DNA from 2 places in the Halomonas sp. TA22 genome. Region 2 is predicted to be linked to the other one. Evidence: riboswitches for the same ligand, from Rfam matches in the RefSeq annotation. Region 2 holds a riboswitch; the other holds the start of a gene.
The links. A riboswitch is a leader RNA that binds a small molecule or an ion and turns the genes downstream of it on or off. The one in region 2 is predicted to bind thiamine pyrophosphate.
Positions count from the first base shown of each region.

Region 1 (8,418 bases), 1.0 Mb from region 2:
GCCGGGCGGCGACCGCAGGCGCAATGATCATCGAGGCCATCAATACAACGCCGACCATCTGCAGCCCCACCACCACGGCGAGTGCGATCATCACCGTCAGGCCGATCTCCAGCCACACCACCGGCAACCCCAGCGAGCCGGCGAATTGCGGATCGAAGGAGACCAGCTTGAACTCCTTCCACAGCAGCGCCACCAAGCTCAGCGCCGCCAGGGTGATCGCGCCCATCATCCACAGGTCGCTGCGCAATGTCGCCGCCGCCTGACCGAACAGGAACGATTCGAGCCCCCCCTGGGAGGCGTTCTGCATGCCCTGGAGGTGAGTCAGCAGCACCACGCCCACGGCGAAGAACACACTCAGCGTGATGCCGAGGCCGGCATCGGTCTTGAGTCGGCTGAATCGCGTCAACAACAGCATGGTCAAGGCCGCCAGGGCACCGGTCAGCAGCGCACCGAGCAGCAGGCTGCCCATCTGTCGACCGCCGGACACGATGAAACCCAGGCACACGCCCGGAAGCGCTGCGTGTGAGAGCGTCTCGCCGAGCAGGCTCTGCTTGCGCAGTACCGCGAAGCTACCCAACACGCCACTGATCAGGCCCAGCAGTCCCGCCCCGATCACCACGTTCTGCAGGGTGTAGTCGCGCAACAGCTCCATGAGCGCCATCACATCCCCCCCTCGCCGTGGGGGAAGGCGGTACTCGACTGGGAGAGAAAGGCTGCGCCTTCGAGCAGCGCAATCTGCCCGCCATAGGTCTTGCGCAGGTTATCGGCGGTGTACACCGTCTCCACCCGACCCTGGGCGATCACACTCACGTTGAGCAGCAGCAGCCAGTCGAAGTAGCTGCGCACCGTATGCAGGTCATGGTGGACCACGATCACCGTCTTGCCGGCATCGCGCAGGCGGCGCAGTATCTCGACGATCGCACGTTCGGTGGTGGCATCGACGCCGGCCATCGGTTCGTCGAGGAAGTAGATGTCGGCCTGCTGTACCAAGGCCCGAGCCAGGAACACCCGCTGCTGCTGACCGCCGGAGAGCTGGCTTATCTGCCGCTGGGCGAAGTCCTGCATGCCCACAAGCTCGAGTGCCTGCATCGCCTCGCGACGCTCGCGCCTGCCGGGGCGCCTAAACCAGCCCAGGCGGCCATAAAGCCCCATGGTCACCACATCCAGTGCGGTGGTGGGGAAGTCCCAGTCGACGCTTGAGCGTTGCGGGACATACCCCACCCGACGGCGCTGGGCCCGATAGGGGCGGCCGAACAGCGTGACACGTCCCGCCACGCTGGGCACCAGCCCCAGCACGCTCTTGATCAATGTGCTCTTGCCCGCACCATTGGGACCGACGATGCCGGCCATCACCCCAGGCGGGACATCGAAGTCGATATCCCACAACACCGGCTTGCTGTGGTAGCTGACGGTCAGGTCCTCGACATGCAGGGCCAGATCCCGCTCGTGCAAGGGTTGAGTCATTGTGCTCAACCGTCCGAACCGGTATCGAGATCCCACTGCTCGGCCCAGCTCCCAATAACCTCGGGCAGGGTCGGAAGTTCGCCACCCAAGGCCTCGACGATATGCCGGGTATTGGCATGGATCATGCCGATATAGGTTCCCTCGGCAGTGCCCGCTTCGCCCATCGCATCGGAAAAGAGTTCGCCGCCGATCTCGGTCTGCTGGCCACGCTCGGCGGCTGCATCGATCACTGCCTGCACGGTGCGCGGATTGATGGTGCTCTCGACGAACACAGCGGGCACCTCGCGCTCGGCGACGATCGCCGCCATCTCGCGGATATCGGCGATGCCGGTCTCGGTTTCGGTACTAATGCCCTGGATTCCGGCGACCTCAATGTCGTAGGCGCGGCCGTAGTAGCCGAAGGCGTCGTGGGCGGTGACCAGAATGCGCTGCGCGTCGGGAATCGTCGCGATGGACTCGCCGACCCACTCGTGCAGCGCCTGCAGCTGCACCGCGTAATGCTCGGCGTTCTCGACCATCCGTTCGGCACACTCTGGACGCTGCTCGCCAAGCGTCTCGGCGATCACCGGGACGATCTGCGCCCACAGGCTCACATCCATCCATACATGGGGATCGATGCCGTACAGGTCCTGCACCGTGATCAGGTCCGCCGTGGCGATCGCGGCGGGCGATACGGCCAGAGTCGGCTTGGTCTCGCCGAAGCGCTCCAGCACGTCGCCCAGCTGGCCCTCCAGGGCGTATCCGGAATAGAAGATGACATCGGCGCGTTGGAAGGTGTTCACATCGCCGGCACTGGCCTGATAGAGATGCGGGTCGACGCCCGGCCCCATGATCGCCTCCACTGCCACGCACTCGCCGCCCACCTTTTCGATCACATCGCCGATCATGCCGATCGTCGTCACGGCGTTGAGCGGGGGTTGGGCTGCAGTGGCGGTGCCTACTGTGAGCGCCAGGGGCGCCAGCGCACCCAGTGTCAATGTCCAGGACCTCATTAGCTGGCCTCTCCTATAAAAAGTGCAATACACTATGATTTATAGCATAAGCTATAAAATAGCACGCAAGACCGAAGAAACAAGAAGGGAGAATCTATCGTGTGGCAAGAAATTTTCTATTGGCGATCAGACGTGTTGAGATAACGCTCGAAGGCCTCGAGCGTCTCGGCACTGACATGGTGCTCGATTCCCTCTGCATCGAGCCGGGCCGTGTCGGGATGAACACCCAGCCTGCACAGGAACTCCTCGACGATCTGGTGGCGTCGCCGGCTCATCGCGGCAAGCCGCTCCCCCGCATCGGTCAGGAAGACGCCACGGTAGGGACGCTTGATGATGTATCCCCCCTCGGCCAGGCGTGTGAGCATCTTGGCCACGGTGGGCTGCGCCACTCCCAGCCGGCGGGCGATATCGGTCTGCCGCGCCTCGCCGGTATCGCCGATCAGGTCGGCGATCAGCTCCACATAATCCTCGACGAGCTCGGTACGGCGTGCGTCGCGGGCCTTGCGAAACCCCTGCACATGGCTTTCCGCTTCGATCAACGGCTCTTGGCCCGGGGGGCTGGAAGGTGTCTCACTCATTGTTCGGCGCTATCTACAGGCTATGTAGGTGTCATCATCATGCCTATCGCCTAGGCCAATGCAACCTTATCGACGGGCCGTGGTGCCTTTCGTCATGGCCATCGGCTGGGTATGATCGACGCTCTTGCGACAGGGGCGCCGACGAAAGCGGCTGAGAAGCACCCTTCGAACCTGACCCGGATAATGCCGGCGTAGGGAGTCGCACGGGCCTCCCGTGCGACTCACGCCGGGGAGGCTCCATGACCGCCACGCTCGATGCCGGCGCGCACCTTGCTCGCCTGCGCGCCACCGCTCCGCTAATCCACAACATTACCAACCTGGTGGCCATGAACAGCATGGCCAATGTGCTGCTGGCCATCGGCGCCTCGCCGGCGATGATGCACGCCCGCGAGGAGGCTGCCGAGTTCGCCGCCCGGGCCGATGCGTTGACGATCAACATCGGCACCCCTTCGCCGCCGTGGGTCGCGGCCATGGCGGAGGCCGCCGAGGCGGCGCGGGCTGCCGGCAAGCCCTGGGTATTCGACCCGGTGGCGGTGGGCGCCACCGGTTACCGCCGCGACATTGCCGCTCGCCTGCTCGCGTTGAAACCCAGCGTGGTACGCGGTAACGCATCGGAGATCCTGGCCCTGGAAGCCCACACCACGGCGGGTCGCGGCGTCGACAGCAGCGACCCGGCCGACGCCGCGAAGCAGGCCGCCCACCGGCTCGCCCGGCGCATCGGCGGTGTGGTGGCGGTGACCGGCGAGACCGACCTGATCAGCGACGGCCGACGCCTGGCGCGCATCCGCGGCGGTCATGCACTGATGCCGCGCGTCACCACGCTGGGCTGCGCTTTGACCGGCGTGGTGGCGGCCTTCCTGGCAAATGCCGAGGAACCCTTCGAGGCCTGCGTGGCAGCGCTGGCAAGCTACGCCATTGCCGGCGAGTCGGCCGGCCGCCACGCTCGCGGGCCGGGCAGCTTCATGCCCCTGTTCCTCGATACGCTTTACGAGCTCGACCCCGCCACCCTGAACGATCGCCTGCAGCTGGAGTTCGACGATGCGACCTGACCTGACCCTTTACCTCGTCACCGACCCCCAGCTGTGCGCCCAACGCGGCCTGGAGGAGACGGTACTCGCTGCCGTACGCGGTGGCGTGACGCTGGTACAGCTGCGCGACAAGCAGGCCAGCGACGCCGAGCTGACCGACCAGGCCCGCCGGCTCAAGGCAGTATTGGCGGGAAGCGGCGTACCGCTGATCATCAACGATCGTCTCGCGGTGGCGCTGGCCAGCGGCGCCGATGGCCTGCATATCGGCCAAGGTGACGGTGACGTGGCGGCCGCGCGCGATGCCCTCGGCCCCCAGGCGATACTCGGCCTCTCGGCACAGACACTCGCCCAAATGGCACGCCTCGACTCCGCTGCCCTCGACTACCTCGGGCTGGGCCCGGTCTTCGCCACACGCACCAAGCGCGATCATGCCGAGCCCCTGGGCTTCGATGGCCTCGCCACGCTGGCCGCCGCCAGCCCACTGCCGGCGGTAGCCATCGGTGGCCTTCAGGCCAACCATATGGCTCAGCTACGCGATGCCGGGGTACAGGGTGCCGCTGTGGTCTCGGCGATCTGTGGACAGGACGATCCCGAGGCGGCGGCGCGCGCCTTCCTGTCGCGCTAGGCTTCTAGCAGCGCTCGCTCCCGCACCTCATGGCCAGACAGGAAAGGAATCGGGCAGCTCAGCCCACGTGCCCCTGTCTGGCGACATGGCCTACCGCACATAGCGTGCTGCTGGCCATCGCCCCGTTGATGACGCGCCTGGGCCTCGACGAGCGGCGCTGCGGCGTGATGATCGTCAGCCACGATTCGGCACTGATCCAGCGTCTGTGCTACCGACGCATTGACATTCAACCGACATCTTCCTGACATGGGAGTGTCATCCTAGGCGCTCAGTATGGCCTCGTCCCGCAACCTATGTGACGAGGTCCATCTCATGTCCCGCACTTCCTCCCTTTCCACCAAGCTGCTGGGTGCCACCCTCGTTGGCACCTTCGCCGTTGGCGCCCTTCAGGCCCATGCCGAGCTGGCGTCACGTTTCACCGATGCCAATGGCGACATGGTCGCCGACGTCCCCGAAGACGAGTCGCAGTGGCTCGATCCCAGCACCCTGGTGTTCGCCTACACCCCGGTGGAGGATCCGGCAGTCTATGCCGAGGTGTGGGCCGATTTCCTGGCGCATATGGAAGAGGCAACCGGCAAGCGCGTGCAGTTCTTCCCGGTGCAGTCCAACGCCGCCCAGCTCGAGGCGATGCGCGCAGGGCGTCTGCACGTGGCGGGCTTCAATACCGGCTCCAACCCGATGGCGGTCAACTGCGTGGGCTTCGTGCCCTTCGCCATGATGGCAAGCGACGATGGCAGCTTCGGCTACGAGATGGAGATCATCACCTATCCGGGCAGCGGCATCGATTCAATGGAAGCACTGGCCGGACGCAACATGGCCTTCACCTCGCCGACCTCCAACTCCGGCTTCAAAGCCCCCTCCGCCCTGCTCACTAGCGAGTTCGGCCTGGTACCGGACGAGGATTTCGAGACCGCCTTCTCCGGCTCACATGACAACTCGATCCTCGGCGTGGTCAACCGCGACTACGATGCCGCCGCCATCGCCAACTCGGTGGCCCATCGCATGGTCTCCCGGGGCGTGGTCAACGAGGGCGACTATGAGGTGCTCTACACCTCACAGACCTTCCCCACCACCGGCTATGGCCACGTCTACAACCTCCACCCGGAACTCGCCGAAAAGGTACGTGACGCCTTCTTCTCCTACGACTGGGAAGGCGGTGCCCTGCAGGCGGAGTTCGCCAACTCCGGGGAGTCGCAGTTCATTCCCATCACCTATCAGGAGCACTGGGAAGTGATCCGCACCATCGACGAAGCCAACGGCGTGACCTACGACTGCGAATGAACGTAGCACTGGTAGGAAGCATCTGAGGGAGAACCACCATGCTGACCCTGTCCGGCGTCTGCAAGCGTTACCCCACCGGGGATAGCGCACTTAGCAATATCGAGCTGACCCTGCCGCGCGGCCAGGTCATGGCATTGATCGGCCCCTCCGGGGCCGGCAAGAGCACCCTGATCCGCTGCGTCAACCGCCTGGTGGAGCCCACCTCGGGCAGCATCCGTCTGGAGGAGACCGAGCTGACCGCCCTCTCCGGGCGGCGGCTGCGCGAGGCACGCCGTGGCATGGGCATGATCTTCCAGGAGTATGCGCTGGTCGATCGCCTGAGCGTGATGGAGAACGTGCTCTCCGGGCGGCTCGGTTACGTGGGCTTCTGGCGCAGCTTCCTGCGGCGCTATCCTGCCGATGACGTGGCCGAGGCCTTCCGCCTGCTGGAGCGTGTGGGCCTGCCCCATGCACTCGACAAGCGGGCCGATGCGCTCTCCGGTGGCCAGCGCCAGCGGGTCGGCATCGCCCGTGCCCTGCTGCAGAGCCCCAAGCTGCTGCTGGTCGACGAGCCCACCGCGAGCCTCGACCCCAAGACCTCTCGCCAGATCATGCGTCTGATTCGCGAGCTGTGCGCCGAGCGCGACCTGGCGGCGATCATCAATATCCACGACGTGGCACTGGCCCGCCAGTTCGCCGACCGCATCGTCGGTCTGCGTGCCGGTGAGATCGTCTTCGATGGTCGCCCCGACGCGCTAGACGCCGACACGCTCACCACCATCTACGGCGAGGAGGAGTGGGATACCCAGGCCGAGCCGACCGCCCCGGAGCGCAACACGACTGACGGCCTAGAGCGCAAGGTGACGACGCTCGCGCCAGCGCTGGCCAGTGGAGGCGCGAGATGAGTCGCATGGCATTGGCAAGCCGGGGAGAGTGGCGGCGCCGGCCGTTTATCGCCGACCCCCGCCTGCGCTGGGCCCTGGTCATCGGCCTGATGCTCTATCTGGTGCTGGCGCTGGCCAGCGTGCAGGTCAACTGGGCACGCTTCACCGAGGGCGCCAGCCGTGGGCTCAACTTCCTGGCCGCCTTCACCCAGCCAGACTTCGTCAGCCGCCGGGGCGACATCCTCAACGGCCTACTCGAGAGCCTGACCATGACGCTGACCTCCACGGTGATCGGAGTGGCACTGGCGATTCCCGTGGGGCTGGGGGCGGCACGCAATATCGCGCCGCTGCCGATCTACTTCGTGTGTCGCGGCATCATCAGCGTCTCGCGCACCTTCCAAGAGGTGATCATCGCGATCCTGTTCGTGGTGATGTTCGGCTTCGGCCCGCTGGCCGGCATGATCACCCTGGCCTTCGCCACCATCGGCTTCATGGCCAAGCTGCTGGCCGAGGATATCGAGGATATCGACTGGCGGCAGGTGGAGGCGATCCGCGCCACCGGCGCGAGCTGGTGGCAGACCATGAACCATGCCGTACAACCTCAGGTGATGCCACGCCTGATCGGGCTGTCCATGTACCGGCTGGATATCAACTTTCGCGAGTCGGCGGTGATCGGCATCGTCGGCGCGGGCGGCATCGGCGCCACGCTCAACACCTCGATCAGCCGCTACGAGTACGACACCTCGGCGGCGATCCTGCTGATCATCATCGCCATCGTGCTGCTCTGCGAATACTCATCCAGCCATGTGCGCCGCTGGACTCAGTAAGCGCGCGTTACGTAAGAGGACATGAACCATGCCCGTTTCCACCACTACGCAGGGCCAGCCGCTCTGGCGTCTGCGTACCACCCGCTCCCAGTGGCTCGGCTATCTCGCCTGGCTAGCCGGCATCAGCCTGTTTCTGCTGTGCTGGAAGGTGATCTCCGACAATACCATGTGGGTGTTCGTCGAGGACGCCGGGCGCCAGGGCGGCGACCTGATCAGCCGAATGCTGCCGCCGCAGTGGCGCTATGCCCACCGCCTGTGGAAGCCGATGTGGGACACCCTCAACATCGCCACCCTGGGCACGGCGCTGGGCATCCTGATGGCTTTTCCGGTGGCGTTCCTGGCCGCGCGCAACACCTCGCCGCATCCGCTGGTCAGAAGTGTGGCGCTGATGATCATCGTCTCGTCGCGCTCGATCAACTCGTTGATCTGGGCGATGCTGCTGGTGACCATCCTCGGCCCCGGGGTGCTGGCCGGCATCATCGCCATCGCCCTGCGCTCGATCGGCTTCGTCGGCAAGCTACTTTATGAAGCGATCGAGGAGATCCATCCCACCCCGGTGGAGGCGATCAGCGCGACCGGCGCCGGCAGGATGCAGGTGATGAGCTACGCCGTGCTGCCGCAGATTCTACCCGCCTTCGCCGGCATCAGCGTCTACCGCTGGGATATCAATATCCGCGAATCCACGGTACTGGGACTGGTGGGGGCCGGCGGCATCGGCCTGCAGCTCAATGCCGCCATCAACAGCCTGGCGTGGAACCAG
Region 1 covers NZ_CP053108.1:919,207-927,624, reverse strand. The annotation lists gene HJD22_RS04315 (metal ABC transporter permease) at 1-661, opposite strand, end outside; gene HJD22_RS04310 (metal ABC transporter ATP-binding protein) at 661-1,464, opposite strand; gene HJD22_RS04305 (metal ABC transporter solute-binding protein, Zn/Mn family) at 1,470-2,456, opposite strand; gene mntR (manganese-binding transcriptional regulator MntR) at 2,573-3,034, opposite strand; TPP riboswitch at 3,156-3,249, shown strand; gene thiM (hydroxyethylthiazole kinase) at 3,274-4,083, shown strand; gene thiE (thiamine phosphate synthase) at 4,073-4,687, shown strand; gene HJD22_RS04285 (hypothetical protein) at 4,792-4,932, shown strand; gene phnD (phosphate/phosphite/phosphonate ABC transporter substrate-binding protein) at 5,000-5,968, shown strand; gene phnC (phosphonate ABC transporter ATP-binding protein) at 6,007-6,852, shown strand; gene phnE (phosphonate ABC transporter, permease protein PhnE) at 6,849-7,658, shown strand; gene phnE (phosphonate ABC transporter, permease protein PhnE) at 7,687-8,418, shown strand, end outside.
Region 1: it holds a riboswitch for thiamine pyrophosphate, as region 2 does, so the genes downstream of both, thiM (hydroxyethylthiazole kinase) here and thiC (phosphomethylpyrimidine synthase ThiC) in region 2, are expected to answer to the same signal.

Region 2 (8,418 bases):
CTCCCCCGCCGCATCGAGCCGCAGGGTGATCAGCGTGGCCAGAAAGCCATTGCCGATGCCGAGAATAAAAAGCCCCAGCAGGGGAGCCAGGGCCATGGCCAGCAGATGGCGAGACATGCGCGGTGCCTATATCAAGATGGGTGTTGGAAGCAGGCGACTTCGCCATACAGCGTTGGCGTTCGCAAGGCAAGTGCTGGGAAATCGCGCCGCGAATATACGCCCAGCATAGGCGACAGCCAAGCGTTTTCGCCAGCTTGCCGATGATTTTGCTGATCGAGTGTTGGTCAGGCGCGCTACCCCCCGGTTTTGTGCAGTATCGCCACGTCGGCCGCGGGAAATGTCACACGCATATCGAGATGCTCGGCAAGCCACGCGAAGCTCGCCTCGCTGAAGAAGCTCACATGGGTCGGGTCGAGAATATAGTGCCAGTGGGCGAACGCCTCCGGCGTACCGGCACGCTTGGTCATGATCCCAAGCCAACCGCCGGGACGCAGCAATGCGGCGAGCCGCGCGAACTCGCGGCCGGGCTCGAACATGTGCTCGACCACCTCGGTGGCGGTGACGAAATCGTAGCGCCGCTCGAGCACGCTGCCGTCGGGAGCGAAGAAAGGATCGTAGATCGCCATCGAGTGACCGGCCTCCTCGAACATCACTGACAGCGTCGGGCCGGGGCCGGCACCAAAATCCAATCCCTCGGCACCAGGCGCTAGCCGCTCGAGCAGAGGATCGAACAGCCGTGAGAGAAAGCGCCGGTAACCCGGGTCGTCGGGAGAGTTCTGGTGCTGGTCGTAGACAGCGCGCTCCTGCTCGGGACCAATGCGATACGCCGCTGGCACGAAGACCAGCTCGCAGCGCCCGCAGCGGTGATAATCGCGCCGCGCATCGCGGTGATAAAGCGCCGTCGTGCAAGAGGTGCATAGCGGGCAGCACTGAGTCATCGTATCCTCTGGGCAAGAATTACTTATGGGAGACGTACATGCTGTCAGGTCTGGATCACCTGGTCATTACCGTGACCGATATTCCGCGCGCCGTGGACTTCTATAGCCGCGTGCTCGATCTCGAGGTGCGCTATCGCGACAACGAGCGCGTCGACCTGCTGCTCGGTGACATGGCGCTACGCCTTCACCGGCATGACACCCCGGCCACCCCCAAGGCCGCCACGCCGACTCCCGGCAGCGTGGATCTCTGCTTTCGCAGCCTGCTGCCGCTGGAGGAGGTGAGCCAGCACCTAGATGCCCTTGAGATCGCCATCGAGCTCGGCCCGGTCAGGCGCGAGGGCGCCAGCGGACTCATCGACTCACTCTATCTTCGCGACCCCGACGGCAACCTACTGGAGATCTGTCGCGCCGTGCGGTGATGGCATTGGGCGACCAGCCGGGTATCATTGTGCCAATACGTCTTCGCTGATCATCGAAAAGGACGCGCCATGAACGAACCCTCGACACCCAGCGACGCGGCAGTCGCCACCCAGGCCAAGGGCCCCGATACCACCATGGCGATGGTGGTCTATGGCCTCTACCTGGCGAGCTTCCTGGTCGGCTTCACCTCGCTGATCGGCGTGGTGATCGCCTACCTCTACAGAGGCAAGGGGCCTGAGTGGCTCGATGAACACTACCGTTATCAGATCCGCACGTTCTGGATCGGCCTGCTCTACGGGTTCATTTCGCTCGTCTTGAGTCTGTTCGGCATAGGGCTACTATTGATGGTTGCCCTTGCAGTATGGCTGGTCGTGCGCTGCGTCAAGGGCTTCAAGGGACTCCAGGAGAAGCGAGCGCCCAGCAACGTGGATACTTGGCTGATCTGATCCTCCATGAGCCGACACGATACTGCACTCTCCACTCTCCAGGCGCGCGCCATCGTCGGGCTATGGCGCCGCCTGGCTGGCCGGCGCCTGACGACGCTGTGGCGCCTGGCCCGCTATGGCGGCCCGCTGGTGCACCGCTTCAGCCGTCGCGAGCGCGAGGTGACCGAGATCAACCTCGCCGAGGTGTATCCGAACCAGGAAAAGCAGGCGCGTCAGCGCCTGGCCCGCGATAGCCTGACCCACTCCACCGCCACCATGTTCGAGCTGGGCTTTGCGTGGATGGCCATGCCCGAGCGGGTCGAGGCCGCGATCGTCGAGGTGCACGGTCGGGAATTGCTCGACGAGGCCCGCGCCGAGGAGCGCGGCGTGATCGTGCTGGCCCCCCATTTCGGCAACTGGGAAGTGCTCAACTTCTGGCTGTCGAGCCACTTCCCCTTCACCGCCATGTACGAGCCGCCCAAGATCGCCGAACTCGACCCGGTGATTCGTCACGGTCGCGAGCGCATGGGCGCAAGTCTGGTACCCACCAACCCACGTGGTGTGGCCGCTTTGCTCAAGGCACTAAAGCGCTGCGAGGCGGTGGGCATCCTGCCCGATCAGGAGCCCGACTGGGGCAGTGGTGTCTTCGCCCCCTTCTATGAACGTCAGGCCTATACCGCTACCCTGTTGCCCAAGCTGGTGGCGCGTACCCAGGCGCGGGTCGTTACCGGCGTGGCCAGGCGCCTGCCAGGGCGCGGCTTCGCCATTCACTTCTTGGCAGCCGATGCGCGCGTCTACGAGCAGGACGACATGCTTTCGGCCACCGGTGTGAATGCCTGCGTGGAGAGTGCCATCGCCCTCGACCCGGCCCAGTACCAGTGGGAGTACAAGCGCTACCGCAAGGTGATTCAAGAGCAGGAGGGCCACCCCGACCACGCCTCCTTCCGCCTCTACTGAGCGGTGCCGCCTGCGGCAGAGTATGCGATACCTGGGCGTTCCTGGCCCATGGCGCGGGCGCCACGCCGGGCTCGATCAGCGTGAGTGAGGCAATCTTGCTTCGTGGGTCATCATCGAGTCCACGCGCCCTCCCTGTGTCAAAACCTTAAAAAAGCAAAATCTTATATACCACTGATAATAGACCAATGAACGAGACTTAACACTTCCGTTTCACTCCACCACGCCTTGCGACCCCTCCCCCCTTCCCCTAAGCTTGACGCAATTCGCTTGACGGGGTGCCGGTGGAACCGGCTGAGATCGCCATACGACACAATGCTGTCGTCACGGCGGGGCCCGTTGAACCTGATCTGGCTAGGACCAGCGTAGGGATCAAGCGACAGGCAATCAGGCCATGCGGCCTACCCCTGTCCCCCCAGCTGTCCTCCCTGAAAAACGCATAACCCAAGGGAGAACACCCATGAGTAAGACCGCCCACTTCCTCGCCGAGACCGCACAGGTCGATGAGGCCGCGATCAAACCACTGCCAGGCTCGCGCAAGATCTACATCGAGGGCTCGCGCCCCGACATCCGCGTGCCGTTCCGCGAGATCTCGCTTTCGCCGACGCGCACTTCCGGCGCCGATGAGGAGAACCCGCCGCTACTGGTCTACGACACCTCCGGCCCCTACTCCGACCCGGACACCGCCATCGACCTGCGTCGCGGCCTGCCCGAGCTGCGCCGCACCTGGATCGAGGCGCGCGGCGATATCGAATTCCTTGATGGTCCTACCAGCGAGTACGGCCGACGTCGCGCCAATGATCCCACCCTCGCACAGCTGCGCTTCGACCTGACCCGCACGCCCCGCCGTGCCAAGGAGGGAAAGAACGTCACCCAGTTGCACTACGCCCGCCAGGGAATCATCACCCCGGAGATGGAATTTATCGCCATCCGAGAAAACCAGCGCCGGCAAGCACTGGGCACCGAAGAGGTGGAGCGCATTCTCGGCCACCAGCATCCGGGCCAGGGCTTCGGCGCCCGCCTGCCCGAGGAGATCACACCCGAATTCGTGCGTGCCGAGGTGGCCGCCGGTCGCGCCATCATTCCCTGCAACATCAACCACCCGGAATCGGAGCCGATGATCATCGGTCGCAACTTCCTGGTGAAGATCAACGGCAACCTGGGCAACTCGGCGGTGACCTCGTCCATCGAGGAGGAGGTAGACAAGATGACCTGGGGCATCCGCTGGGGCGCGGACACCATCATGGACCTCTCCACCGGCCAGAACATCCACGAGACTCGCGAGTGGATCATCCGCAACGCCCCGGTACCCATCGGTACGGTGCCGATCTACCAGGCGCTGGAGAAAGTCAATGGCGTGGCCGAGGACCTCACCTGGGAGGTATTTCGCGATACCCTGATCGAGCAGGCCGAACAGGGCGTGGACTACTTCACCATCCACGCCGGGGTGCTGCTGCGCTACGTGCCGCTCACCGCCAAGCGCGTCACCGGCATCGTCTCCCGCGGCGGTTCGATCATGGCCAAGTGGTGTCTCTTCCACCACCAGGAGAGCTTTCTCTATACCCACTTCGAGGAGATCTGCGAGATCTGCAAGCGCTACGATGTCGCCTTCTCGCTGGGTGACGGCCTGCGCCCCGGCTCGGTGGCCGACGCCAACGACGAGGCGCAGATGGCCGAGCTCAAGACCCTGGGGGAGCTGACCCATATCGCCTGGAAGCACGACGTTCAGGTGATGATCGAGGGCCCCGGCCATGTTCCCATGCACCTGGTCAAGGAGAACATGGACAAGCAGCTCGAGTACTGTGACGAGGCGCCCTTCTACACCCTGGGCCCGTTGGTCACCGACATCGCACCGGGCTACGACCACATCACCTCCGGCATTGGTGCGGCCATGATCGGCTGGTACGGCTGTGCCATGCTCTGCTACGTGACGCCCAAGGAGCACCTCGGCCTGCCCAACAAGGACGACGTGAAGACCGGCATCATCACCTACAAGATCGCCGCGCATGCTGCCGACCTGGCCAAGGGGCATCCTGCTGCACAAAGGCGTGACAACGCGCTGTCCAAGGCACGCTTCGAGTTCCGCTGGGAGGATCAGTTCAATCTCGGCCTGGATCCGGACACGGCCCGGGAATACCACGACGAGACGCTGCCCAAGGACTCGGCCAAGGTGGCCCATTTTTGCTCCATGTGCGGACCCAAGTTCTGCTCGATGAAGATCAGCCAGGAAGTACGCGATTACGCTCGGGACAACGGCCTCGATGGCGACCAGGAAGCGGTAATGCGCGGGATGGAGGCGCAGGCGGAGAAGTTCAGGCAGGCGGGAGCGGAACTCTACAAGGAAGTTTAAACCGCGCCCTACGACATCGCCCCCGCCACTGACGTGGCGGGGGCGATGTCATTCAAATACAACGTAACGACTAGAAGCGGTAGCGCAGGCCGACACTGGCCGCATCGAAGGTGTAATCGGACTTGTCGAGATAGCGCATGTAATCGGCACCCAGCGCCAGGTTGGGCGTCAGGTCAAATTCAGCACCCGCCCCATAGGAGAGTCCACTGGTGCGGTCGATGTCGAAATCCACCTCGGTCAGACCGGCAAGGCCGTAAAGGCGAACCTCGTCTGCGATGGGCAGGATGCCCTTGGCATAGGCGCCGACCAGATATTCGAGTTCGGCCGGGCCATCGGAGCCGCCGCCGCCCACATGACCTTCGAGGGCAAAGTAATCGTTGAACTGGGCACCACCGCGCAGGCGCAGGCCGACATCGTCACGGCTCGGGCCGCGGTCGGGATTGAGATCCCAGAACATGGCGTCGCCACCGATATAGCCTTGGGGATAGAACGTCTGCGCCTGCTGGGCGTGAGCACTACCGGCGAAGAGTAGAGCAGAAGCTGCCGCAACAGAAACGGAAGAGATCGCAAGCTTTTTCATGTTCGTCACCCTGGTTTAAAAACGGTGTTTCTTAACCTGGGGGCAGTGTGATTCACTTCTCTTCTAAAGGCAAATGTGGGTGATGCATTTGCACACTCTTTGCTGACCATGTCGCTCAGGCGCGACGTGACAGGCTAAGTAGAATGATGCCACCAAGCACGATTGCCCCACCCATAAGCTGCATCGGCCCGAGCATCTGCCCCAACACGACATAGCCCAGCATCAGCGAGGCGACCGGCTCGATATTCATCACCGGCGCGTTGCGCGCCATGTTGAGCCGCGGCAATGATATGAACAGAACCGAGAAGCCTATCCCGTAGAGCAGTGCCAACGCAACGAGGCCGCTCCAACCACTGGCACTCGACGGCAGCGCAAGGCCCCCGGGCAACATGTCAGTCAACCCCGCAATCACCATGCAGATGAATACCATGCCCATGGTGAGAAAGGTACGCAGTGAATTGCTCACGCCGGTCAAGCGGTGGTCGGTGATCCACAGCGCGCAGGAGAAGACCGTGGCCGCGCCAAGGCCGAAGGCAACACCCGTCAGCCACTGATCTCCCATTGCTTCAGGCGAGTCCAGCCAGGCCGGCACGTCGAGCACCACCACCAGGCCGACCAAGATGATCGCCATGATCAAGGTGGCGCGCAGCGTCGGCCGCGGCCCGCCCAGCGCCCAGATCAACAGCGCTAGCATGATCGGAAAGGTGTTCATCAACAGCAGCGCCACTGCCACCGGTATGCGCGCCACCGCCGAGTAGAGAAATACGCTCTGCAGGGTGATCAGCAGTCCCACGCCGAGCTGCCATGGCCAGCTTCCGGCAGGCAGGCGCAACGGCTGGCGCTGGGCGATGAGCAGTAGTGCCAGCACTCCCATGGCCAGTGCCGAACGCGACATGATCGCCAGCAGCAGACCGGTGCCGTCATCGAAGGCAAGCCGCGCGGCAACGTGGTTGGCGGCAAACATGCAGGCTACTCCCATCAGCAGAGCGATGGCGAGATGACGAGGAAAGGGAGTGGCGCTTACGGCTAGGCCGTGGGGAGTCTTCATAGGTCGCTCTAAATGAGTAGCATGCTAACACAGTGCTGCTATCCAACTATATAAGTTGCCGCGAATCCATCCTTGCTAGGCGAAAGGATAAGACGCAGCTCCTCTGATCCAGGTCATTGAAACGCGCAACGGCTGCATTCGCACCTTTAGCGGCGGGCCCCGTCGCCGATATGTGAAGGAAACACCCCTACGATTCATTTGATTGAGAGCGCTCATGACGCATCTATTTCATCGCATTTCCATCGGTCGCAAATTCATGCTCGCCCTGGCGCTGCCGATGCTGGCCATGCTCTATTTTGCCCTGAATGGCATCCTCGAGCGGCAGCAGGTTGTCAATGAGATGACCCAGCTCCAGACGCTCACTACGCTGGCCCAACAAGCCGGCGCGTTAGTGCATGAAGTGCAGCGCGAACGCGGCATGACCTCAGGATTTCTGGGCAGCGATGGCAGGAACTTTCGCGATGAGCTGAACCAGCAGCGCCCCGCCACCGAACGCCAGATGGCGTCATTTCGCACCCACCTCGAGGGGCTGGAGCTTGCCGAGTTGGATGCCGAACTCGTGACACGCATCGAGACGGCGAATCGCCATCTCGACGAGACCCCATCCATGCGCCGCCAAGTCGATGGCCTGGCGGTGCCCACTGCCCAGGCCATCGCGCACTACACGCGCATCAACAGCGAGCTGATGGATCTGGTGGGGCGGCTTGGGCATACCACCCGCCAGGCCAGCGTCTCGCAGCCACTGGCGGCGTACTATACCCTGCTCGAGGCCAAGGACCTTGCCGGCATCGAACGTGCCTTGCTCTCCAATGTCTTTGGGGCCGACCGTATCGAGCCGGCGATACTGCAGCGGTTGATGGTCATGATCGGCGAAGAGGCGGCGTTTCTGGAGAGCTTCGCCACCCTGACCACCGACACCATGCGCGAGCGTCTGTCTGCCGCCCTGGCAGGCCAAGAAATGAAGCGCCTGGCGGCGTTGCGCGAACTGGTCATACAGCGCGCCGATCAGGGGGACTTCGGCATCGATCCGCAGCAGTGGTTCGATCAGCAGACGGTCAAGATCGGGCGCCTCAAGACGCTCGAGGATGAGGTGACCGCAGAGGTCCTGTCCACGGCCAGCGCGTTACGCCAGAGCGCCCAGCAAGACCTGATGCAGTATCTGGCGATTGCGCTGGTGGCCATGGGATTGGCGTCACTGCTGGCAGCACTCACCGTCCGCAGCATCGTGCTGCCGCTCAAGCGCAGCCTCGAGGAGATCTCCCAGCGTGGCGGCGACCTGACCCAGCGCCTGGCGGTGCCGGGCTCGGATGAGCTGTCGAAGCTCTATCTCGCCTTCAACGGCTCCACCACCGATACCGAGCGCCTGGTCACCAGTATCAAGCAGAGTGCCCTATCGATCGAGGTCGCCAGCGGCGAGATTGCCCTGGGCAATCAGGACCTGGCGCAGCGCACCGAGGAGCAGTCGGCATCGCTGGTCGAGACCGCCTCGAGCATGGAGCAGATCACCGCCACAGTTCGCCAGAACGCCGACAATGCCCGCCAGGCCCACAGTATGTCGGAACAGGTGGTCGGCGAGGCGCGCCAGGCAAGCGAGATCGCCGATCAGGCACGTCAGGCGATGAGCGTGATCCATGAAGCCAATCGACAAGTGAGCGCGATCGTCAGCGCCATCGATGCCATCGCCTTCCAGACCAATCTGCTGG
Region 2 covers NZ_CP053108.1:1,943,548-1,951,965, forward strand. The annotation lists gene HJD22_RS09060 (MFS transporter) at 1-117, opposite strand, end outside; gene HJD22_RS09065 (class I SAM-dependent methyltransferase) at 294-938, opposite strand; gene HJD22_RS09070 (VOC family protein) at 977-1,357, shown strand; gene HJD22_RS09075 (DUF4870 domain-containing protein) at 1,427-1,804, shown strand; gene HJD22_RS09080 (lysophospholipid acyltransferase family protein) at 1,811-2,740, shown strand; TPP riboswitch at 3,002-3,126, shown strand; gene thiC (phosphomethylpyrimidine synthase ThiC) at 3,198-5,087, shown strand; gene HJD22_RS09090 (porin family protein) at 5,158-5,667, opposite strand; gene HJD22_RS09095 (DMT family transporter) at 5,783-6,715, opposite strand; gene HJD22_RS09100 (methyl-accepting chemotaxis protein) at 6,930-8,418, shown strand, end outside.